DNA from 3 places in the Paenibacillus aurantiacus genome. Region 3 is predicted to be linked to each of the others. Evidence: riboswitches for the same ligand, from Rfam matches in the RefSeq annotation. Region 3 holds a riboswitch; each other region holds the start of a gene.

Region 1 (7,973 bases), on a different contig from region 3:
GAGATTGTCGACGCAAATTGCGTATGATAAAATAAAAACTATACGCGAAGTCCTAGGAAAAATCCGTTAATTCAGATGTGGGACGATCGTTTCGGGACTGACGGCAGGGGTGGATTGCTGTCTGTTCCTCGTTCTTTTGAGATTCTTGTTCCTATCGTTGTCCATAACGTTATCCTCTTACTGCATAGAGCATCCCTGCTGCTTCTGCGTGATGCGATGGCCGATGATATAGAGAAGGCCGGCGCGCTGATTTTGCGCCGCTGGCGGAACGTAATTCTTTGCGCATGCTAGCTGCTTATCGCTTAACTGTCGACGCCTAAGGGAATTGTTGGAAGCGATTCCGAACGACTGCTTCTGCCCGATTTCGAAGTCGAACGACAGGTTTCATCATCTATAAATTCGGTTCGTTCGCAGTCTTCCCGGGCCGTGTGCGACGTGCTGGACATTCTTCCGGCGAAGCGAGGCTCGCGGGAGGGCAAGGGGCGTTCGAATCGATCCCCGCGGGACTGACAGTTCCCCTTCGTCCCCGAGAAGGGATTGGCGCGAAGAAGGGTTGCAATCAGGTAGTCGAGCGATGAGAAGGAGAGGGAGACGGGTGGCGTATCGAGGTAGAATGACAGCAATAGCGGCCGCGGTCGGCTTGTCCGGCGGCGCCGCGCTTTACGGGCTTTGGCCCGAGGAAAGTCATCTGCTTCGGGCTTGCGCCGGCGCGCTGATGTTTGCCGCCGTCTCCGTCCCCGCTGGCTGGTGGCTAGGTTGGAAGTATGACCGGCTGGCCCGGCTGTCTGTCATGGACCCGCTGACAGGCGCTTACAATCGGCGCTTCGTGGAGACGGGATTCGTCAAATTGACGGCACGTGCCAGTAAACAGCGTAAGCGGATGGCCATCATACTGCTCGATGTCAACGATTTCAAGCAAGTCAACGATTCGCTCGGCCATGCCAAAGGCGACGCGGCGATCCGTGAGGTCGCGCTGGCGCTTCGACATTGCGCGGAGTGCGGGGAGATCGTGGCGCGGTGGGGCGGCGATGAGTTCATGGTCATCTGCCCCTATGCCGACGACAAGGCGGTCGCCACGCTGCTGCGCAGCGTTCGCGAGCGACTGGAATATGCCTCGCTGCGTACGGGAATCCGGCTTGCCGTATCGGCTGGAGTGGCCGCCTATCCGGCTGACGGCGCTCAGATCAGCCAGCTTGCGCAGATTGCCGATACAAGGATGTATGCAGACAAGCTGTTGGCCAAACGAGACCAAGCCGAACAGGAATCGGCGCAGGCAATGGCACAATAAACAGGCAATCAAAGGCGGAATGGCAAATGAGAAAAGCGCATATTTCCTCGGTAAGGCCGGGGGACAAACTGGGGCGCACCGTCTTTCAAGAGAATGGCAATGTTCTGCTGGGGGAAGGCGTCGAGTTAACCCAACGATTTATCGACAGGCTGGAGAATTTGGGCATCGACATGCTCTATATCCAAGATGACATGACCGAGGATCTGGAGCCAAGCTCGGCGATTCAGGACGAGACGCGCCGCAAGGCGATGAACGAAGTCCACAAGACGATGACGACGCTCATGGATACGCACAAGACCAAAGGGCGCACGGTCGCCCCGGAGCTTGGACGCACGTTCCGCACGGTATTCGGTCAGATGATGCAGGACCTGTCTGCACGGCAAGACATGTTGGTCAGCTTGACGAATATTCAAGCGATGGACTCTTATCTCTTCAATCATTCGGTTAATGTCGCTATACTCGCCGGCATTATGGGCGTGGCCAAAGGATACAACCGCAATCAGCTGGAGGAGCTGGGCGTCGGTGCTTTACTGTTCGATATCGGCATGACGCAAGTGCCGAAGGAACTGCTGAACAAGGCGGCGTTCTTGAGCGACACGGAGCGTGGCTCGGTTCAGAAGCATGCGGAGGATGGGTTCAACCTGCTTCGCGCGCAGCACGACGTATCGTTGTTGTCGGCGCACTGCGCGTTCCAACATCACGAGCGGTTCGACGGAAGCGGGTATCCCCGCGGGATCAAAGGCAACGACATTCACGAATACGCCCAGATCATCGCCATCGCGGACGTTTACGACGCGCTGACCTCGCCGAGACCGCACCGCAAACGGTATACGCCGACGGAAGCGATCGAGTTTTTGTTCGCGGCGGGCAATACGTACTTCGACGTGAATTTGATCAAAATGTTCTGTAAACACATCTCCATCTATCCGATTGCGACGACCGTGCTGTTAAGCTCCGGCCAGATCGCTGTCGTATCCGCCAACAACCCGCTGGCCGTCCACCGTCCGACGGTGAGAATCATTCGGGAAGCGGACGGCAACCCGCCGGCGGCGGCGTACGAGATCGAACTGAAGGATTCCAACAACTTGCTCATCGTCAAGGAAGTTTAACCGCGGCGCGAAGCGTTGGCGAAGACACGCGAACCGCGTGGACAATTGAATGCACGACAAAGGCAAACTTGCTGAAAGGCAAGGACGCAAAGCTAAAGGGTCTACCGTTCGCGTGCATCGCGGACAACGACAGCCTGGCCGCCGAAGCGAGGGCATCCGTGTACAGGATGACGAAGGCGGCTCAAGTTCCAGGAAGCGGCTTTTTTATTTTGTATTCACGGAGGCACACCACATCATGACGAGAGCATCTAGAGTTGAACAATCCGGCGTGTACGGCAAAGAAATGACGACGTATCCCCTGCAGGCGCTGCTCGATAGCAGAACGGTCGTCGAGAAGGACGGGTACGTATCCACGGGTCTGGTCACCCATGTGGAAGGCGAGATGCTGGAGATCGAAATGTCCGAGTTCAAGTCGTTCCATCTGGGAGACCCGGTTCATCTTACGCTCTATTCGCCGGTTGGCATCCAGCGGCTGCAATCCACCGTTATCGCGGTGGCGGAAGGGTCGCTGGCTGTGCTGCTGCCGCCCAAGTCGCTGGCGGGGCTGGAGGAGAAGCGGGAGGCGACCCGCGTCGAGGTCCGGCTGGACGGGAAGATTCAGCCAAGCACACAGGCAACCGGGGCGGAAGGCGCGGACGACATCGACGAGGAGCCGGCGGCGGTATTCAAGACGAGGAATGTGTCGCTCAGCGGCATCGGGTTCGAAGCCGTGCATAACGTGACGCTTGGCATCGGCGAGATCCTGCCGGCGGTCGTCTCGCTGGGTCATGAGCTCAGCTGCCAGCTGGAGATCGTGCGGCGCGAGTTGGAAGGGGAATATTGCTTCTACGGCGCGCGCTTCGTGGGGTTGAACGAGCTGCAGACGAGGATGCTTCGCGCGTTCTTGATCCGCGAGCAAGTATCGAATTATTACCGGATCAAGGAGAAGCGCAAGTCGCTGGAGCGCATGTAAGCCGTTCGCCCGACATGAACGTGGATTGGGGAATCAAGGGAACCGGCTGCGGCCGCGTTTCCTTTTTTTATTTGCTAGTCAGATGTCGATAGCCGATAAATCTCCCGCCTGCCGAACCTGACAAAATAGGTAAGAGGCTGCGTGCGTTCGTCCGGGCCGCTCTTGTTTCCCTAGCATATGCTGAAGGAAACGCAAGAGGAGGAGTTGGAGAATGGCATCGACTCGAGTAAAACCGAAGCGTCTCGCATCCAGCAAGGGGAGGGTCATCCGTACGGCCAAAATCCCGACCGGAAGCGCGAAAGCCGTCTACTTGAACCGGTTGACGGTGCTGTGGGTCCAGAACAACGGCGTCACGTTCAACACGAGAGGATTTTTCGCCCGCCTATTCCGAAACAACACGCTGGTCTCGACCGCTTTTTTTGACAATTTCGGCGTTGTGCAGTTCGGCAACGTCGGCGTGCTGACGACGTCCAATCTGACGATCCGCATCTTTAACACGCACGGCGTGCAATTCCGTTCCCGGAGCATTCCGGCGGGTTCGGAGGCATTCGCCGTCATCGGCTAGGGGCTGCGGCTCCGCATCGCCGACGGTCCGTTGCGGCGAACGCATAGTCCATCTTCGCTGCAATGCACAATGGCGCCACAGGCATGAGGCCTGCGGCGCCATTTGGCATGTCTAGCTCTGACTACGGAAAGGGGGCTAACCGCCGAACGCTTCGCGGAAGGCCGCCTGGAGTTTGGCCAAGTCGACGTCCCACAATTCGGCGATCTCCGCGCTGACGTTCTCGTCCCACCAGTCGGCGAGTTTGCGGCGGTTGCTTTGGTTCTCCGCAATCCAGGGGAGATTGAGGGCTACTTTCTTGAAGTACAGCTTCTCCGCCGCTTCGAGCTTTTCTTTGGAGACGTAGACGTTCAGACGCTTGACGGTCCGGTACAGCTCATTGTCGCAGGCACGCCGGATTTTGCGCGCGGTCGGCAGCCCGGCCGCATGTTTGGAAGGGGGGGATGGTTTCATCGTGACCGACTCCTCTCATTCCCCTATATATGCGAGCGGCTGCCGAATGGTCACCTGCCCGGGCCCAGCCTCTATTGCACGTAAATGTAGCCAACCATCGGACCGTTATGCTCGCGCGTATCGTGCGTTTGGCAGATGATCGGATAGGTGCCTTTCTTCTCCGCCTTGAATTTGACGACCGTCGTTTTGCCTTTCTCCACCGTCCCTTGGACGCCGAGTCCTTCGATGACGAACGGATGCGTTTCGCCGCTGATGCCCGTTAGATGCAGCTCGACTTCCTCGCCGGAGCTCACGAAGATGCTGCTCGGCGACCAGAGATAGGCTTCGATCTTTTTGCCGCCGGCGTCGCGCGCCTCGAATTCCCCTGTGACCAGATGCATGACGCGCGTCTGGCTAGGCGTCGCCATGGCGGCCTGCGACTGGTTCCACTTGAAGCATACGACCGCGACAACGACGGCTAGGAGCAAAACCGCGAACAGCTTGAGTTGTTTTTTGGTAATGACGAAAATGTTGGTCATGCAACGCCCACCTGCTTTCTTCGTATTAAACACAGCTAGTCTATGCACGGGCTTGTTCAGGCATGTCTACCGGTTTTTGGCAGCATTCGTGCGATGTGACGGAATTGTCACTTTATTGTGTGTATGGTCTTATGGAGGCATGCCACCTGATGTGCTAGAATACCGATAGAGACAGAAGCGTTCAAATTTAGAAATGATAGGAGACGGAGAATGGAGTGGATTCACGAGCTTGCAACCACCGCGTTGCACTGGATTGAGGAGTTAGGTTATTGGGGCATTATCATCGGTCTTGCGATCGAAGTCATCCCGAGCGAAATCGTGCTGGCGTTCGGCGGCTACCTGGTGTACAAGGGCGAGATTACCTTCCTGGCCGCGGTTATTTGCGGAACGATCGGCGCGGTCATCCAACAGTGGATACTATATGCGATCGGCAGATTTGCCGGCAGGCCATTCTTTGAAAAATACGGCAAGTTCATCAAAATTTCGCCGAAGCACTTGGATACGGCGGAGAAATGGTTCAATAAATACGGCTCCGGCATCGTCTTCACGGCCCGGTTCGTACCGGTTATGCGCCAAGCGATCTCGATTCCGGCCGGCATGGCGCGCATGAATTTCGGTCTGTTCACGATCTTGACGCTGCTTGCATCGATCCCGTGGTCGATCCTGTTCGTGTACTTGGGCAATTCGCTCGGCGACCAATGGGAGAATATCGATGAGAAGGCCGGGCCTTATGTACAGCCTGCGCTGCTGATCGCGATTGCGCTGTTGGTCGTGTACGTCCTGTTCAAGACGCTTCGTAAGCGCGGCAAAACGGTATAATTTGGTGCCGTAGCTCCGGGTTTGGTACAATGGAGAGAAGTTGGATCAACGATTGACTCGTACATAACGATCATTTCCCAGGAGGGATACCGATGAGCAAGAACGTAGCGAACAAGCTGAACAAAGGCATTAGTCCGCAGCAGTTTATTGACGGTATGCAGAAGAATAAGGAAGCGTTCGAGGATTGGAGCAATCGGTTCGAGTGGCACAGCGAAGAAGACCGCGCGTTCTTCGCAGGACTGCGGAACCGCGGCGACCTGCGCATCCTGATCTTGATGGCCGAGTGGTGCGGCGACGTCGTGCGCAACGTGCCGGTCGTGTTCAAGGCGCTTGAGCATTCTGGCCTTCCGGTAGAAGTCTTGATCATGGAAGAGCATCTGGATACGATGGACGAATTCCTGACGATGGGCGGACGTTCGATTCCGATCGTCATCGCGGCGAACGCCGAAGGCGACGTGCTCGGCCAGTGGGGACCGCGTCCGGCACACGTGCAGGAAGCGATGATTGCCTTCAAGCAGGCGAATCCGGACCGCGAGGCTGCCGATTACCAGGAGAAGCTCGCCGAGACGCGCCAAGAGATGGGACGCCGCTACGGCGATGGCACCGATTATCAGCAGACGATCGTAACCGAGCTTCGCGAGTTGCTCGCCAAGGTGTAAGGGATATGACGCTGAAAATCGAAACGTTCTCCCTTGGACCTTTGCAGACGAATTGTTATTTGGTAATCGAAGAAACCGGCACGCGCGGCTTCGTCGTCGATCCCGGCATGGGGCCGAAGCGATTGCTGGACCGGATCGCGACGCTTGGCTTGACGATCGAGGCGATCGTGCTTACGCACGCGCATTTCGACCATATGGGCGGCGTGGACGAGGCGCGCAAGGCGCTGAAGTGTCCTGTCTATCTGCACGATCTGGAGGCGGACTGGCTGACGGATGCGAAGAAGAATGGTTCGACGCGTTGGCCGGACGTTACCGGTCCGCTGACGACGGAGCCGGCTGAACACGCGCTGGCGGACGGACAGAAGCTGACGTTGATCGGTCACTCGTTCGAGGTGCTGCATACGCCGGGTCACTCGCCGGGCAGCGTAAGCTTGGTCTGCGGCGAGCATCTGATCAGCGGGGACGTGCTGTTCCGTCAATCGGTCGGGCGTACGGATCTGCCGGGCGGCCGCGAGCGCGACTTGTACGACTCGATCCGCGGTAAGCTGTACAAGCTGAACCCGAACACGCGCGTCTATCCGGGACACGGCCCGCAGACGACGATCGGATTCGAAATGGCGAACAACCCTTACGTTCCGGCTTAAGCCGGGCGTAGGGGTTTCTCCTTAAGTAGAGGGTAAGAAGACGGGATGTAATCTTGTGATGGAGGCTTGGATCATTGGCAGAGACGAAGCAACGCGCGAAGGAAGAAGAGCTGGATAACGGCATCGGCAAGACCGAGCTGACGCCCGAGGAGAAAGCGGCAGAGCAGGAGCGGATCATGAAGCGGATCGCGGCTGAGCTGAGCTTGCCGCTGACGAAGATCAAAGCGGCCGTCGGGCTGCTGGATGAAGGCAATACGATACCGTTCATAGCCCGTTATCGCAAGGAGATGACCGGCGAGCTGGACGAGAACGAGCTTCGCTCGATCGAAGAGAAGCTGCAATATATGCGGAATCTGGAGCTTCGCAAACGCGAGGTTATCCGCCTAATTGACGAGCAGGGGAAGCTGACGGATGAATTGAAAGCGTCGATTGTCGCTTCGGCGAAGCTGCAAGAGGTGGAAGATCTGTACCGGCCCTATCGCCAGAAGCGGAAGACGCGGGCGAGCGTGGCGAAGGAGCGCGGGCTGGAGCCGCTCGCGCAGTGGCTGCTGTCCCAGCCGCGGCAGGGCGACCCGCAGCGGGAGGCGGCGCGTTACGTCGATGCCGACAAGGGCGTCGCGACGCCGGAGGAGGCGCTGCAGGGCGCGATGGACATTATCGCGGAGCAGCTCGCCGACGATGCCAAGATTCGCGCGTGGGTGCGCAAATTCACGTTCGATAACGGCATTCTGCGCACCGAGGCGAAGGACAAGGACCAGGAATCGGTCTATGAAATGTACTACAGCTACCAGGAGCCGGTGAAGCGTCTGCCGCCGCACCGGACGCTGGCCATTAACCGCGGGGAGCGCGAGGAAGTGCTGCGCGTCGCGTTGGACGTGCAGGCCGAGCGTATTCGCGACTATATCGACCGTCAGACAATTCGCGGCGGGACGCCGCAGCCGATCAAGGAGATTTTGCTCGCGACGATCG
Region 2 (7,973 bases), on a different contig from region 3:
GACAATTACGCCTGACACGGCGGCAATCGGCAAAATCGGCGGCGACTTCGCGACATTCTCGCAAGAGCATGCCGACCAAGTCAAAGGCTGGAACTGGGACCGCTTCCCGGACGGCATCACGCAGCAATGGGGCTCCGCAATGCAGGAGTACCTGGGCAAGCAAATCAGCGGCGACGAGCTGCTCGGCAAGCTGGACAAAGCCGTGGCGGATATCGTCAAACGTTAATAGCGCGATCGCAGTTTAGCGCGGCGAGCCGAGAATGGCTTGGCTCGGGCGCTTCGGGCAGCGAGGTAGAGCACGGCATTCCTTCGGGGATGCCGTGCTTTTGCGTTCCCGCGAAGGCCGGGCCGGCGATTGGCGGAGTTGCGCGGCCGCCGCGAACGACGGGACCAAGGACGCCCAGAGCGAATCGGACCAAAGATCCGTCCTTATAAACGAAGAAAGGCTGGCACGCGTCATGACGATGACGGGAGACCAGCCTTTCTTGCATGTTTGACAATTAATGGGCCGCGACGGTCGGATCGGCGCCGCCGGGCTCGACGAGCGAGCGGCTCTCCCAACGGCGGCTGTGCCACCGCGCCCACATGATGCCGGCGCGGAGCCATTCGTCCGCCGCGATGGCGAGCCAGACGCCGACCAAGCCGAGATCCAGCCGGAATACGAGCAGATAGCCGAGCGGCAGGCTCATGAGCACCATCGAGATGAAGCCCATGTAGACCGTGAATTTCGCGTCGCCGGCCGCGCGCAGCGCGTTGACGAGAACGAGGTTACCCGCGCGGCCGGTCTCCAGCACGATGCTGATCAGAATGACCTGCGCGGCGATCGAGACGATGTTCGGGTTGTCGGTGAACAGCCCGACGAGCGGATAACGGAACAGCATGGCCAGCACGTCGACGATGACCGTGATGCCGACGCTCCACATCACGCTGGACACTACCCGGCGGAACGCGAGCTCCTTCTGCTTCGCGCCGACGAGCCGGCCAACGATGATCGCCGTGCCCATGCCGATCGCCGCGCTGAACAAATAGACGTACTGCGAGATGGAGTTCGCGTAGTTGCGCGCGGCGAGCGCTTCTGTGCCAAGGAAGGTGACATAATAGAGAAAGACCGTTTGGCAGGCATGGTACGTCACCTGCTCGAGCGCGGACGGAATGCCGATCCGCAGGATTTTCTCAATATATTCCTTGGTAAAGGTCAAATAATAACGGAACGCGATGCGCACTTCCATGACCCGATACAGCATCCAGAGGAAGACAAGGAACGCGACGCCGCGGCTAATGACGGTCGAGACGGCCGCGCCGGCTACGCCCATCTCCGGGAAGCCGAGGTTGCCGAAGATCAGCGCATAGTTCAGCCCGATGTGGAGCACGTTCATGCCGAGGGCGACGTACATCGATTCCTTCGTAAAGCCGTAGGTGCGGATTAGGCTAGCGAACACATTAATCAGCGCTTGGATGAAAAGAAATCCGCCCACGATGCCCATGTACGTTTTGGCGTAATCGAGCACCTGGCCATGCAGATTCATCCCCCCGAGAATCATATTGCCGAAGATGAACAGCGCGCCGCTAACGACAAGGCCGAGAACGAGGTTGAGCGTGACGGCGAGTCCGGCGATCTTCGACGCTTCGAGCATCCGCTTCGCCCCAATGTACTGGGCCACGACGATGGCCGCCCCGTTGCTGATGACTTCCATAATGAGAATGCAAATAAATAAGTACTGGTTGACGACCCCGACGGCGGAGACCGCATCGTCGGACACGTGGCTGAGCATGAGGGTATCCGCCGTGCCCATCAGCATGAACAGGAAGACCTCCAAGAAGATCGGCCACGTTAATTTATAGAGGCTAAGGCCTTTGCCGCCGTCAGCATGAGCTTCCGTTGACAATTTGAACCACCTGCGCTTTCGTTCCTTTTATGCAATGGGGCTATCGTAACATAGACCTATAAGCTTTGCATTATTTTCGGGATAAAAATAAGTGAGCTGCTTTCCATTTTTTTATGGGAGCGGCACCAATATCGTCTAGGGCATTCTAGCACCTAGAGAAGCGTGCTGAGCGCGAAGAGAGGCGTTATGGAATGGGGCGATTTGGGTCTCCGCACAAACTTAGCCAAATGGTGGGAATACCTGTCTGTGCGGGGATCAAGGGTAGACGCGGTTAGGAAAATCGTCCTATAATAAGACTAAACAACATCATGTTCAGGGCAAACCGCTCCGAAAGGACGGGACGCAAAACTATAGGGGCTTACCGGAGCTTGTCTCCCGTTGCCAGCCAGCTGCCGCGCAAAGAGAGAACCCGCGGAGGTTCTTTTTTTCTTCTCTCGGCATTTCGTCCTTTAATGTGTGAAAGCACCTGTCCTCTATTCCATATACGAAACCGGTTACTTGGCATAACTTCCTAGACTATCAACGACGTGGAGCTGACTCCGATGCAACTGTGGATTATTTCCATTCTGTTCCTTCTTCTTCCAAGCTATCTGCTTTTCTATATGGGGGCCGAGATCTATTGGCGCAACCCGCGGCATCGGCTGCATCAGCTGACGATGGCGTTGATGTTCACGCTCGGGCTGACGCTTGCCTTGCAGTTCGCGATCCCGTATCTCCTCTCGCTGCCCGCGGGTACGCTGGCGGCTAGGCTGCGGTATACGATGTCCTTCCTGACGATGGGCTTCGCGCTGCTTTTCTTTCGCCATCTCACGGCGGGCGGTAAGGCGACGAGGCTTAGCCTGGCGCTAGCCTTGATTCCGTTTGCTTGCGCGGCAGCTTCCCTTCTCCCCTACTTTATGAATGACGTTTATCTCGAGGTCCACGGGGCGCACCGGATGGAGACGTTTGGTCCGGTGTATGGCGGGTTGATGGGCGTCAGCATCTTGTACACGTTCGTTGGCGTCATCATCATGCTCATCCGCAAAATCGTGTTCCCCCGATTTCGCAAGACGATCGAATTCAAGCGAATCAGCGCGGTATTGTGGGGGGCCCTGTTCACCGTGCTTGCCGTTATCGTGGCAGTGGGCATCAACTTCGTGCTCGTCGCCAAGGGCGTGTACACGTTTAATTTTCTTCCGACCTCTTGCGTCGTCATCTGGGCGTTCGCGCTTCGTTATGCCATGGTCAACCATGATTTTCTGGCTGCGACCGGAAGACGGTATGAGCTGCTCTTCAAACTGTCGCATCACGGCATCGTGCTGCTGGACAGCCAGTGCCGTATCGTGGAAGCGAACGCCTCTTTCCAGAAGCTGGTCGGGCTCTCCCCGGATGTTAGCATGCATGGACGCCGTTTCTCGGGCTTGCTGCGTTCCGGCGAAGAGGATGCGTTCGAGGACGATTACCGGCAGGCCAGCGCGTCCCTTACGCCGCTTCATCGGGAACTGGTGCTGATCGGGGCAAGCGGCGAGACGCACATCGTGGAGGCGCACAGCGACTATATCGAGATCGAAGGCAGTCTATACTCGTTCCTGCTCGCGCGCGACATGACCCAGCAGAAGCAAGGCGAGGAACGGCTAGCCCAGCTCGCCTACGAGGACGAGCTGACCGGTCTTGGCAACCGGCGGCATTTCTCGGATCGCATCCGGGAGGACTTGGCCAATGGCGTGGCGCTTGGCGTCATGCTGCTCGACTTGGATCAATTCAAATGGGTGAACGATACGCTCGGTCATTCGGCGGGCGACGCGATGCTGCAGCAGGTGGCTGGCAAGCTTAGCGCCGTCTCCGGCGGCTTCGTGGCCCGGCTGGGCGGCGACGAATTCGGGGTGCTCGTCCATGGCGGGCGCGAAGAGGTGCTCCGGGGCGCGGAGGCGCTGATCGCCGCCATGAAGGAGCCCGTCATGCTGGGCGGCAAGCCTTATGCAATTACCGCAAGCATCGGCATCAGCTTGGCGCCAGATGACGGCAATGACTATGAGACGCTGCTCCGGAGCGCGGACACGGCGATGTACGTGGCGAAGAACGGCGGCCGCAACCAATACTACCTGTTCCAGCCGCAGTTGAAGACGAACGCCGACAATTACATGACGCTCGTCAGCGGCTTGGCCTCCGCGCTCGAGCGGCGAGAGCTGCAACTGCACTTCCAGCCGCAGATCGATCTGCCTACCGGCGGCGTATACGGCGCCGAAGCGCTGCTGCGCTGGCACTCGTCTGAGCTGGGCTCGGTGCCGCCGGGCGTGTTTATCCCCATCGCGGAAGCGAACGGGCTCGTCGTGCCGATCGGCTGCTGGGTGATGGAGGAAGCGATTCGGCAGGCCAAGCATTGGGTCGACCAAGGGTACGAGGATTTCGTCGTCTCGGTCAACCTCTCCGCGATTCAGCTTCGGGATTCGGGGTTGGCGGAGCATGTAGCGGGATTGCTGGACAAATACGGGTTGCCGCCGCGCAATCTGTGTCTGGAGATCACGGAGAGCACGGCGATCGCCGATGTGGAGACGTCGTACCAAATTTGCAAGGCGCTGGGCGAGATGGGCGTGAAGTTGGCCATCGACGATTTCGGCACCGGATATTCGTCGCTGGCGGTGCTGGGACGGTTCCCGTTCGACTTTATCAAGATCGACCGCTCGCTCGTCGAGGATATCGTCACGAACAAGAAGGATTTGGCTGTTATCCGCTCGGTTGTCGCGCTTGCGCGCGATCTCGGGCTTCAGGTCGTCGCCGAAGGCGTCGAGACGGCGGCGCAGCACGAGATGCTGCGCGGGCTCGGCTGCCATGAAGGACAAGGCTATCTGTACGGACGGCCGATGAGCCGGGAAGATATGGACGACTTCTTGAAGCGCAAAGGCGGCTGCGGACAGCTCGGCACGGCTTAAGCGCATGATTACGGGATTCCAGGCTAAACCAGGGATCCCGTTTTTTGCGTTGCGCGGGCGAACGGGCTATCGGGGCACCGGGCAATCCCGGCGCGGAAGTTAGGTCGGCGGCCCGTTCCAGTCTGCCCCAAACGCAAACAAGAGGCTGCCCGGGCGGCGGCCTCTTGTCGTTGTCCTTATGCCGGCACCAGAGTCGTTTACGACTTGTTGCCTTTGTCCGTTTGGTACAGGCTCATCAAATGCTGAACCTCTCCGCGGCTATCGCGAATATCCGACGTGATCTCCTGCTGGTTCGCGCTCTGTTCCCCGACCGTCGCGGACAGCTGCTCGAGCGTCGCCGACAGCTCCTCGATGAAGGCCGCGAAGTCGGCGGTGGCCGTCTTGACATGGGCCGACTTCGTGCCGATCGACTTGGTCTGCTCGTGGTTGTGCTTGATGTTCTCCGTCAAGATGCCGACGGCCGCTTCGATCGTGCGGAACGTGCCGCGCGTCTGATCCGTCATGTCGACCGACTGGGTCATCTGCTCCACGTTGCGGGACATCAGTTCTTGGACCGAGCGCGTGTCGGACTGGATTTTCCCGATCTTGCTCATCATCTCATCGGCCAGCGCGGTGCTCTGGGAGGCGAGCGAGCGGACCTCCTGCGCGACGATTGCGAATCCGCGGCCAGCTTCGCCCGCGCGCGCCGCTTCGATGCTGGCGTTGAGCGAGAGAATGTTCGTCTGAGCGGAGATATCGTTGATCGAGCGCACCGAGTGGGTCACTTCCGCGATGCTGGCCTGCAGGTTCGACATCTCCTGATGCATGATCTCGAACGAGCCGCTGAACTGCTGCATCGCGTGGGACAGCGCCTCGACGCGCGCGGAGCCGTCTTGGCTTGCCTGCTCGGATTCGGCGGCCTTCTGCTCCAGCATGTCCGACTGCTCGACCATCCGGGCGACCATGCGGTTCGTCTGCTCCAGCTCTTCCGTAATGTCGCTGATCGTCTGCGCTTGCACGGTGACGCCGGAGGCGATCTCCTGGAAGCCTTGATTGATCTCGTTCATCGATTCGGCGTTCGTCGCGTTCTTATTGAAGATACGTTCGATGTTCCCCGACAACGTCGCGGAAGAAGCGCGCAGCTGTGCTTCGCGTTCTTTCTCGAGACGAAGCAGTTCTTCCGTCGCGGAACGGCTCTCGTCGATATCGGCGAACATCTGGGTGGTGATTTTCTCCTTCAGGAACAAGATGACGGTCACGACCGCGTAGATCATCAGGTGAATGGCGATCGTCTTCGGCTCGCCGTCGAGAAGCGGGTCGCCCTTGTGGTACATGAAGAAGGCGACATAGATCGCCAAGCCGACGCCGAAGTAGACGAGCATGATCATGCGGCGCATATAGATGGATCCGGTTGCGACTAGCATGTACAGCAGCATCAGGTTCGACATGCTGGCGCTGCGGAACAAGAAGACTGCTACGACGCCGGCCATCAGCACGAGCCCTGCATAAGGGAACAGCTTCACGGCGATTTGGCGCCGATTCAGCACCATGAGGCCCGCGACGAGTATGGTGCTGATGATCGTCGTTATTTTTAACGACCAAGGGTTGCCTAAAGCAAACATTGCTAAAATGCCCATCACGCTCGCGAACATCAGGGCCGATCCGGCCAGCCTGTTTTTGCGGCGCATGTCGAGCAGCTGCAGCGTATTCATATTCATTGCTTTTCCTCCTTGCGCAAAATAGGGATTACTGCTTGTTATCGGCATTCGGCGCCCGAACGAAGAGATCTTTCTCGCACTAAAATGTACCGCTTCGGCAAACGGGCTGAAAATGCGCCCCAAACGTGCTAGTATGGAGGGAACAAACGTTCCTTTTGGCGGGCGGGCCAGGGGAAGTAAGGGAGGCGCCATGACGACAACGGTAGCGATTGCGGTACGGCCTTTGGTGGAGTATGCCTACTTAAGCGGAGACATCGAGTCGGGATTCCGGACGGCGACGGCGTTGACCGAAGGGACGAAGGCGCACCAACGGGTGCAAAGCCGGTACGGCGAGCGGGACCAGAAGGAAGTATACGTGAAGGGCGAGGTCGCGTGCGAGGAATTGCTCTTCGTGATCGACGGCCGCTGCGACGGCGTGCTGGAGGCAGAGGACGGGGCGATCACGATCGACGAGATCAAATCGACCTCCGGCGATCTGGCGCACATCGACGAGGACCGCTATCCGGTGCACTGGGCGCAGGCGTACTGCTACGCCTTCATCGTAGCGCGCGAACGGGGACTTGCGGCCATCTGCGTGCAGTTGACCTATGTGCAGGTGGACAGCGAAGCCGAGAAGCGGTTCAAGCGGGAGCTTACGGCGGCGGAGCTTGAGGCGTTCGTGCACGAGACCGTGAACAAGTACGCTCCATACGCCCGCATGCGCGCGGCGCACGAGACGGCGAGGGATGCGAGCATCCGCGAGCTGCCGTTCCCGTTCCCGGCTTACCGGAGCGGCCAGCGCAAATTCGCCGGAGCCGTCTACAAGTCGATCGAGGCGGGGACGAAGCTGTTCGCCAAGGCCCCGACGGGTACGGGCAAGACGATCTCGACGCTCTTCCCTGCGATCAAGGCGTTCGGCGCGGGCTTGCTCCAGCGGCTGTTCTACCTGACGGCGCGCACGATCACCCGCACGGCGGCGGAGGAAGCGTTGGCGCTCATGGAGACCAGGGGGCTGCGGATGCATGCGGTCACGATCACGGCGAAGGAGAAGGTCTGCTTCCAGGAGGAGGTCCGTTGCTCGCCGGAGCACTGCCCGTATGCGGATGGCTATTACGACCGGGTGAACGGAGCCGTGCTGGACATGCTGGAGCACGAGACGATCATGACGCGGACGGTCATCGAAGGCTATGCGCGCAAGCATCGGGTATGCCCGTTCGAATTCTCGCTGGACGCGGCTTACGCGGCGGATGCGGTCATCTGCGACTACAATTACGTTTTCGATCCGCGCGTCAGTCTGAAGCGGCAGTTCGAGGAGCAGAAGCGCAGGACGGCGCTGCTCGTCGACGAGGCGCACAACCTGGTCGACCGCGCGCGGGAGATGTATTCCGCGGAGCTGGCGAAGGGGATGTTCCTTGAGCTTAGCCGAGCGTTCAAGACGACGGAGCGCGAGGTCGCCGCCGCGGCGAAGGCGGTGAACGACCACTTGCTCGCGCGGCGCAAGG
Region 3 (7,973 bases):
AGTATAAGAGGCCGCCGCCCAGCGCGGTGCTCAGCCATTGAAACAGGATATACTCTTCGGGCTTCATCGCGATCCCCGCCCGGCTTATCCGCTCTTCCAGCCGCTGGGATTTCTTCTTGGTCAGCACCCGCTCGCGCACCGCTTGTTTGGACAGCTGCAGCTGGACAAGCAGGCCGAACTTCCGGCGTCCGAGCGACTTCTTATCGTGCAGCACGAGATAGTGCCGCAGCCGCTTCTCCATTCGCTTATCCGTCTGCATCAGCTGCAGCGTGGCGACGAACAGCAGCAGGCTGGTCGCGAAGACCATCGCCGTGAGGATGACCGCCATATGCCTACTCACTCCTCTTCAATAAATACGGAAGCCGGAATATGCATGCCCGAGCTCTCCAGACGCTCGTAAAACTTCGGCCGGACGCCCGTAGGCGCCAACTTGCCGACGATCTTGCCCCGCTCGTCCACCCCGGTCTGCTGGAAGGCGAAAATGTCCTGCAGCACAATGACATCGCCTTCCATCCCCTGCACTTCCGTAATATTGGTAATTTTACGCGAGCCGTCCTTCAGCCGCGACTGCTGAATGATAATATCGATCGCGCCGGCGATCTGCTCCCGGATGGCTTTCACCGGCAGCTCGATGCCTGCCATCAGCACCATCGTCTCCAGACGGGCGATCATATCGCGCGGGCTGTTCGAGTGCCCCGTCGCCAAGGAGCCGTCGTGACCGGTATTCATCGCCTGCAGCATGTCCAGCGCTTCGCCGCCGCGCACCTCGCCGATGACGATCCGCTCCGGGCGCATCCGAAGCGAGTTGCGGACCAAGTCGCGAATGGTGATGGCCCCTTTGCCTTCGATGTTGGGCGGGCGCGATTCCAGCGAAACGACGTGCTCCTGCCACAGCTGCAGCTCGGCCGCATCCTCGATCGTCACGATCCGCTCGTCGCTCGGGATGAAGCCGGAGAGCACATTGAGCGTCGTCGTCTTGCCGGAGCCGGTACCGCCGCTGACGAACATGTTCAGCCGCGCCTTGACGCACGCCTCCAGGAAGATCGCCATATCCCGCGTAATGGTGCCGAAATCGACCAAGTTTTCGATCGTGAACGGGTCCTTGGAGAATTTCCGAATCGTGATGGTCGGCCCTTTCAGCGACAGCGGCGGAATGATGACGTTGACCCGCGAACCATCCGGCAGGCGGGCGTCCACCATGGGACTGCTCTCGTCGACGCGGCGGCCGATCGGCGAGACGATTTTATCGATGATATTCATCACATGCTCGTCGTCGCGGAACTGCACGTAGGACAGCTCGATTTTGCCGCTGCGCTCCACGTACACCTGATTGGGGCCGTTCACCATGACCTCGCTGATCTCCGGATCGAGCAGCAGCGGGTTAATGGGGCCGAAGCCGGTCAAATCGTGCAGCAGCTCCTCCACGACTTTCTTCCGGTCCACCTTGCCCCGCAGCGACTCGTCCTCCATGATGATTTCGATGGCCATCGCGTCGATCTTCGGAATCACCGCCTCGACGTCCTCGTCCTTGAGGTCGTTGAGCACCTGCTTATGCAGCTTGTTCTTCAGTTCCTGATGCTTCGAGATTGGCGCTTGCGCCTCCTTCGGGCGCGGATCCGTGCCCCGGATCTGCCGGAAAGTGGCCAGCAGGTCCTTCCTCGGCGCTTTGCCCGCAGCAGCTGGCTCCACGGGAGAAGCGACGATCGCTCCCCCTTCCGCCGGCTCCGCTCCGGCGGTCGCGGCTTTGGCCTGGATTTTATCGAGTAAGCTCATGGTTTGCGTCCATCCTCTCGCCTTTGGTCTTGATCCGCTACGCTTTGGCCGTCTTGCCGAACAACTGCTGGAAGAAGGAGCCCTGCTTCGGCTTGAACGTCGAGATTTCCCGCCGCGATATGAGCTGCTCCGCCATCTTGAACACCGTCTTGGCCAGTTCCGACTTGGCTTGGTTCAGCACGAACGGAATGCCGATATTCAGCGACTGCGCCACTAATTGAAAATCATTCGGAATGTAGGTCGCACTCTCCATACCGAGGATCTCCGGCACGTCCGCCGCCTTCAGCACGCTCTCCATCGTCGAGCGGTTCACAATCAATTGCGTCTTGTCCCGAAGGCCCAGCACCTCCAGCGTCTCCAGCATCAGCTTCGTATTCTTGACCGCCGTCATCTCGAGCGTCGTCAGCATGAAGACATGGTCCGCCTTCTCGATCAGCTGCAGCGTCCGCTCCTGCAGCCCGGCTCCCGTATCTACGATGACATAGTCATGATGAGCTAGCAGCAGGTCGCACACCCGGTCGACCACCTCGTCCGTTATCAGGTCCGCCAGCTCCGGACGCTCCGGCGCGGCCAGCACCTTGACGCCCGAATGGTGGTGAATGAGATACCCGGCCAGCGCGTGACGGTCAAGCTGCTCGAGATTGCCGATCGCATCTTGGATCGTAAAAGTCGGATGAAGATCGAGCGCAAGCGCGACGTCGCCGAACTGGAAGCTGGCGTCCAGCATGCCGATCTGGATATTCTTCTTGGTCAGGGCAACGGCCAGATTGACCGCCAGCACGGTCCGTCCGATCCCCCCTTTGGCGCTGCACACGACGATCATCTCGCCGCGCTTTCCCTCTGCCTCCCCGGCCATGTCACGCTCGCCGCCGCGATCCGCTTGGTTCATCTCGACCATCCTCCTCTACCCGCTCTCGTCCGCGGCCAAGACCGCCGTTCACGCCTTGGCCCGCTTTGCGTTCATGCCTACTGTTAGCCTTTGCTCCCCGCGGAAGTGCCGCCCGCTTGGCCCGCCGCACCTGCCTGCTCCTTCGGACCGACCGCTACGCTGCTGCGAAGCATCAAGCTCACCGTGCCCGATTCATCCGCATGGACCACCTTGACGCCATCTGCCGGCTTCACTTCCAACGTTACGGTCGCGTACTCTACGTAAGGCGTATCCGCTCTCGCTTCCACCATACGTCTGCCGATCGCGAGCACGCGCACGTTCTCCAGCAGCAGCGTCGAGTTCATCGTCTGGGCTGCCTTCTCCTGGACGGTGTAGACGACATCGACGTAATCGCCGGGCTCGATAAGGTTCGAGACGGATTGCACCAAGTTGACGCCAACCGCGGCCGCCCGATAGCCCTCCCGAATTTTCTTGGACACCACCAGTGCTTCGTCTTGCCGGTCCTGCAAATGGTGGGGCAATATCACCTCGCCCGGCACCAGCGCCGACGCGGTCACTTTCCCCACGGCCGCCGCCGGGTCCCGCAGCGCCATTCCATTGATGGCCGTGGCCGGCACCTCGACGATCTGCAGCATGCCGCCAGATAGCTGGGTGTTCTCCGCCACCGCTTGTTTCGCTGCCAGTACGGCAATCATCGCCTTGCCCGACTCAGCGCGCTCATCCACTTTCTTCATATAACTAAAGAAGAGCGCCGTCGTCGCCAAGCCCATGATGACCGCGGCGAATAATATGATCTTCGATCTCATGCGCGTCCCCATCCTCCGCTGTCTCTTGTTGTCCTGCCGCGCTATTCAATTAACCGGATCGCGTAAGCGCCTTTGTTCACGATGTCCGTCCCGGCATAGCCGGTGCCTGCCCGTTCGATGAACATGCCCGTGATGGACGTATCCTTGCTCGACATCGGTTCGAGAATATAAAAATAAGCGAACCCGCGAACCTCGATCGTCTTCAGCTGATTGGATCCATACCGATGGGGCTTGTACACGGGTATCAAGATAACCCTGGAGGAGTCCCGGTGCCAGTACTCGCCCGCCGGATAGGGGTCCTCATTGATGCGCATGTTGATACTGTCCCGCGTCTTGCCCGCAATGTTGCCGGTCTGGGTGTCGATGATATCGCCAGCTTCAATCTCGCTTGGATACCCGTACTTCAAGTTGCTCTCGTACGTCGAGGCCCCGGGACCACCGAGCGCCAGAATGCCGAAGTACCCGGCTTCTACCCCGGAGTTGTCTACCTTCAGTTTATATGGCTTCATATATTGCAGCGGAATCGACTCGTCAATGCCAAGCGGTGCGACGCCGGATGCCCGTCCCATGGGCATAATCTGAGCCGCCGCTTCCGCCGTGACGGTCGCCGTGTCCCTGCCGAGCAGTCTAGCGAAACCAAGCCGGATGTCCTTCTTTAACTTCACCCTTACGGTGGACATCGGCACGATCTCGGTGCCAATTAGACTGTTCTGCTCCCCGTGCGCCTTGAGGATCGACTGGACTACTGCCTCGGCCACCCCAGGACGCCCGGTTAGTTCTTGAGCCCCCGACAGCGCGGCGGCATTGGCTGTCTTCTGCAGGTGGCTCTTCTCCGCATACATAATGCCGCCATCCACGACGAGCCCGGCGATGGTGAGCAATACCAGCATCGCCAGACCGGCCAAGACGATCGTGCTGCCTTGTTCCTCCCTAATAAATGCATCCAACCGTATTCTCATCGTAACCTCCTACTCCACCCGGATGGTGGAATGGGCTGAAAGAACGGGGGCCGGAATAATCCGCGTGATGACCGGTGTCAAGAGCGGAAGCGAGTAGCGAAGCGTCACCGTCACGTTATCGCCGGACGCCCGAGCCGCCTGCTTCGGCGTAATCGTAACGGTCATGCTGCCCGGATCTCCTACCTGAAGATGCGTTTTGGCATAAGCCGTCATCTCTTGGTCGCTTCGGCCAAGCCCTCCAAGGCGGGTCGTCTCCTGTACGGTCATCTGCAAACTCGAGTAGGCGAAGAACAGCCGCCCCAAATCGGCGATCCCGCATAGCAGCAGCATGAGCAGCGGCAGCAGAATGGCAAATTCAACCAGCGATTGGCCGCGCTCATCCCGGATCATCCCGCTCCCCATCCTTCCAGCATAAATCCGAGCAGACAGCCGCCCGCGATCGCTACCCCGTAAGGGTACGAGCCGGAGGCCAATTGCCCCTGCAGCGGCAGCTTCAGCCGGTATCGCACGCACACAAGGACGTACTGCACATACCGAATTCGGGCCCGAAAGCCATTCTTGAACAGCACGATCGCCAGCGCCATGACCGCCCCGGCCAACGCCATGTATACCGATGCGGTCAACACGAACACCGCTCCCTTCAACGCCCCGACCAGCGCCAGCAGTTTGACGTCCCCCGCCCCCATGCCGCCCAACAGATAAGGGATGAGCAGAATCGCCAATCCTACGCCAAGTCCGACCAGCATATGGAGCAGTCCGCCCCAGCCGGCTGTCGCGATATGAAGCACGGCCGCCAGCAGCAGCGCCGGCGCAATGACTTTGTTATAAATTTTGCGGCTGCGCAGGTCGGTCACGACGCAGAGTGCCAGTACCAGCAGCAATATCGCATTTGTCCACATCTTCGCGCCTCCTCTTCGGCTTATTGTCGTTCCAAAAAGGGAAGGGCCGCACGCCACTGTTCGACGCACGGCCCTTCATCGGAGACGATTAAGGCGTTCCGCCCATTTCCGTTACGCCCGTGTTAACCGTATCCTCCGCGTTGTTGAACAGGTCGATGATATGGCCGCGGAGCGTAATCAGCGCCGTCACTACCGCAACCGCGATCAAACCTAGCACCAAACCGTACTCCGTCATCCCTTGACCTTGCTCATCGTTCCAGAAGCGGCGAATGTTGTTCATCATGTTGTTAGCCTCCAAGTAGTTGTTGTAGTTGTCTTAGCTGCACATCGTTCAATTGGCTTCCGTATTCGTGTCGGTCCGTATGTTATCCCGTGTCCGATCAGCTTGCGTTTATGGCGTTGCGCCCATCTCTGTTACCCCGGTGTTGACCGTATCCTCCGCGTTGTTGAACAGGTCGATGATATGGCCGCGCAGCGTAATCAGCGCCGTCACAACCGCAACCGCGATCAAACCGAGTACCAATCCGTATTCCGTCATCCCTTGACCTTGCTCGTCGTTCCAGAAGCGGCGAATGCTGTTCATCATGTTGTTAGCCTCCCAAGGTTGTGGTGTTGTTCAAAATTCCGTCCGTCTACTGCTCGTTAAGGTTCCAAAATCGCGGTCTGTCCAAGTTCCACCTTCGCGGCTGCCAGCGTGCCTGCCGGAAGTTCCACGACGGAACGGGTGCCTTCGAAGACCGTCCCGATCGCCCCCGGTCTCAGCCGATGCTCCAGGCCGACGACGATGCCCGACTTGTCCAGATGAAGCACATCCAGGTCGCATGCCATAAAGAACATGTGGACCGACTTGCACGGCTGAATATGAAGACCGTATCCACTGGGAAGAGAACGTCTTCCCACAAGACCTATCAGCCTCCGCCAAAACGTGTAAGCGCATTCAATATGGTCGCCAAGCCGTTCCCCGCTCTCCTGAATGACCAGCTTCATCCGGAGCGTCACCTCCTTTGTCTATGCAAAATAGCCCACCTTTAGGCCCGAAAGGAGGGTTCAAAAAAAGAACTCCCCTGCATCTTTCGGCAGCTGGCTGGCATCCCGCTTCTCACGCGGCTTAGCCCCTATAGCTTTGCGTCGCCGGCTTTCGCCGGTTTTGCCTTTATCGAGATCCAGCGAAGTTCGTATTGCTTGTTCGCCGTTCCGATATCTTGATCACATCTTACCCCGAGGTCCTATACTCCGTAATCCGACAAAATCCCCTATTTTCCGAAAGCGAAAACCAGATCTAAATTCCCTCAGTATTCTGGTATGTTAGAACTAGTTGTAACGTTTTCTTAATTCGTTATACCCTAATAACGAGAAGTTCCCTCTCAAACATGTAGGTAACATTAACCAATACTCAAGGGTAGATTTATCGTGCGACCAAAGATCTGTTTTCTCGGATGTACCGGCCCTCGCCATTGTGAAGGAGAACTGCGAGATGGCATAGAATTTATTGGTTAATTACGAAACCTGGGAGGAAGAAAAGTGCATCATTCCCTCGTTATTGCGCAATGCTTAAGCGACGAAGAGATCACCGTTCCACTGACGGAAGACCTGCTGCTTGATCTTCATCGCGAGCTGAAGCACACGGCTGCGGAAGAAACCGTTTGGCGAAAGCTCGTCCTTCTCTACCGTAAGCCGCTGCCGCCGTCCATTGCCTTCGATCTTATCGACCGAAACCTGGCCGTGGTGGAACTGGGACACACGAGACAAGAGGTCCACGTGATGTGGAAATTAGCCGGGATCGTAGACGAGGCCTTATTGACGTTAGCCATCGAGGTCTACGTCAATCCGGCTTTCGGGTTGAAGGAGACCGAGCTGCTGTTCGACAGCTACGATCAACGTACCTGGATGTTAGAGACGTTGATCCGCCAGGAGCCATCCGCCCCCGAGAAGAGAGCCTTATTGGAAGCCGCGATCCAACGAAACACACACGCCGATTCTCTGCGGCGATTGCTAGTCTCGGCGGATCGCGAACGATTGGCAAGACGCAGCGATCTGCCCGCAGAAACCTACGATGCCCTCTTCGAAACTAACGATCCTCGCGTGTGGTTGTCCCTCTCCCAGAATCCAAGCACACCCGTAGAGCTGCTCCGGCGCTTCCTGCAGGCGAAAGATATCCCGAACGCCCGCCGGATTCGGGAGTCGGCACGACTTCATCTTGGACGGCAGAGCTGATAACAGAGCGGCTGCGAGCGCCCATAGAGGCGGCTAGCAGCGTCCTTGGCGCTTGCACCCGGTTATGGTGCTAATGCGTGTTTCGATGCGGTATGGATTGAAGATCGCTCGAGACGTCCCCGAATCGCAACCCGCTCCTCCTATGCGAGCAGCTCCAACTGCCCAAAAAAAGCGGCCTACATCCCGCGAATAGCAAGATGTAGGCCGCCGAAACAGCTGCTGTATGCAATTAGGTTGAATGGTCCGTTCGGAGCGAGGTATATTCGTCCGTCTATCGCCTCTGGTCCCCCTACTTCTTCCACGGCAGCGAAAGCTTCCGCTTCGCGCCCTTCGGTTGTTTCGCCTTCTTCTCTTTCTTTTCTTTCTTTTCTTTCTTCTCTTTCTTCTTCGGCTGATCTTCGACAACCGCAGCCGCAGATTCGCCATTTACCTT

Evidence for each region. Region 3 has a riboswitch for cyclic di-GMP ahead of ACFFSY_RS32570 (DUF192 domain-containing protein). Riboswitches for the same ligand answer to the same signal wherever they lie in the genome.
Region 1: another riboswitch for cyclic di-GMP. It lies ahead of ACFFSY_RS34205 (PilZ domain-containing protein); the one in region 3 lies ahead of ACFFSY_RS32570 (DUF192 domain-containing protein).
Region 2: another riboswitch for cyclic di-GMP. It lies ahead of ACFFSY_RS12770 (putative bifunctional diguanylate cyclase/phosphodiesterase); the one in region 3 lies ahead of ACFFSY_RS32570 (DUF192 domain-containing protein).

The regions. Positions count from the first base shown of each region.
Region 1 is NZ_JBHMDO010000055.1:82,500-90,472, forward strand. It holds gene ACFFSY_RS34195 (GGDEF domain-containing protein) at 614-1,288, shown strand; gene ACFFSY_RS34200 (HD-GYP domain-containing protein) at 1,315-2,397, shown strand; cyclic di-GMP riboswitch class I at 2,449-2,543, shown strand; gene ACFFSY_RS34205 (PilZ domain-containing protein) at 2,633-3,349, shown strand; gene ACFFSY_RS34210 (hypothetical protein) at 3,561-3,914, shown strand; gene ACFFSY_RS34215 (dehydrogenase) at 4,050-4,364, opposite strand; gene ACFFSY_RS34220 (cupredoxin domain-containing protein) at 4,436-4,882, opposite strand; gene uptA (undecaprenyl phosphate transporter UptA) at 5,093-5,701, shown strand; gene ACFFSY_RS34230 (thioredoxin family protein) at 5,794-6,360, shown strand; gene ACFFSY_RS34235 (MBL fold metallo-hydrolase) at 6,366-7,004, shown strand; gene ACFFSY_RS34240 (Tex family protein) at 7,181-7,973, shown strand, end outside.
Region 2 is NZ_JBHMDO010000022.1:254,351-262,323, forward strand. It holds gene ACFFSY_RS12760 (ABC transporter substrate-binding protein) at 1-226, shown strand, start outside; gene ACFFSY_RS12765 (MATE family efflux transporter) at 501-1,886, opposite strand; cyclic di-GMP riboswitch class I at 2,193-2,283, shown strand; gene ACFFSY_RS12770 (putative bifunctional diguanylate cyclase/phosphodiesterase) at 2,429-4,795, shown strand; gene ACFFSY_RS12775 (methyl-accepting chemotaxis protein) at 4,993-6,492, opposite strand; gene ACFFSY_RS12780 (helicase C-terminal domain-containing protein) at 6,683-7,973, shown strand, end outside.
Region 3 is NZ_JBHMDO010000053.1:26,671-34,643, forward strand. It holds gene ACFFSY_RS32525 (type II secretion system F family protein) at 1-328, opposite strand, end outside; gene ACFFSY_RS32530 (TadA family conjugal transfer-associated ATPase) at 337-1,773, opposite strand; gene ACFFSY_RS32535 (CpaE/TadZ family protein) at 1,811-2,662, opposite strand; gene cpaB (Flp pilus assembly protein CpaB) at 2,746-3,468, opposite strand; gene ACFFSY_RS32545 (pilus assembly protein TadG-related protein) at 3,510-4,427, opposite strand; gene ACFFSY_RS32550 (TadE/TadG family type IV pilus assembly protein) at 4,437-4,817, opposite strand; gene ACFFSY_RS32555 (A24 family peptidase) at 4,814-5,326, opposite strand; gene ACFFSY_RS32560 (Flp family type IVb pilin) at 5,415-5,609, opposite strand; gene ACFFSY_RS32565 (Flp family type IVb pilin) at 5,718-5,912, opposite strand; gene ACFFSY_RS32570 (DUF192 domain-containing protein) at 5,969-6,313, opposite strand; cyclic di-GMP riboswitch class I at 6,399-6,488, opposite strand; gene ACFFSY_RS32575 (hypothetical protein) at 6,848-7,540, shown strand; gene ACFFSY_RS32580 (methyl-accepting chemotaxis protein) at 7,830-7,973, opposite strand, start outside.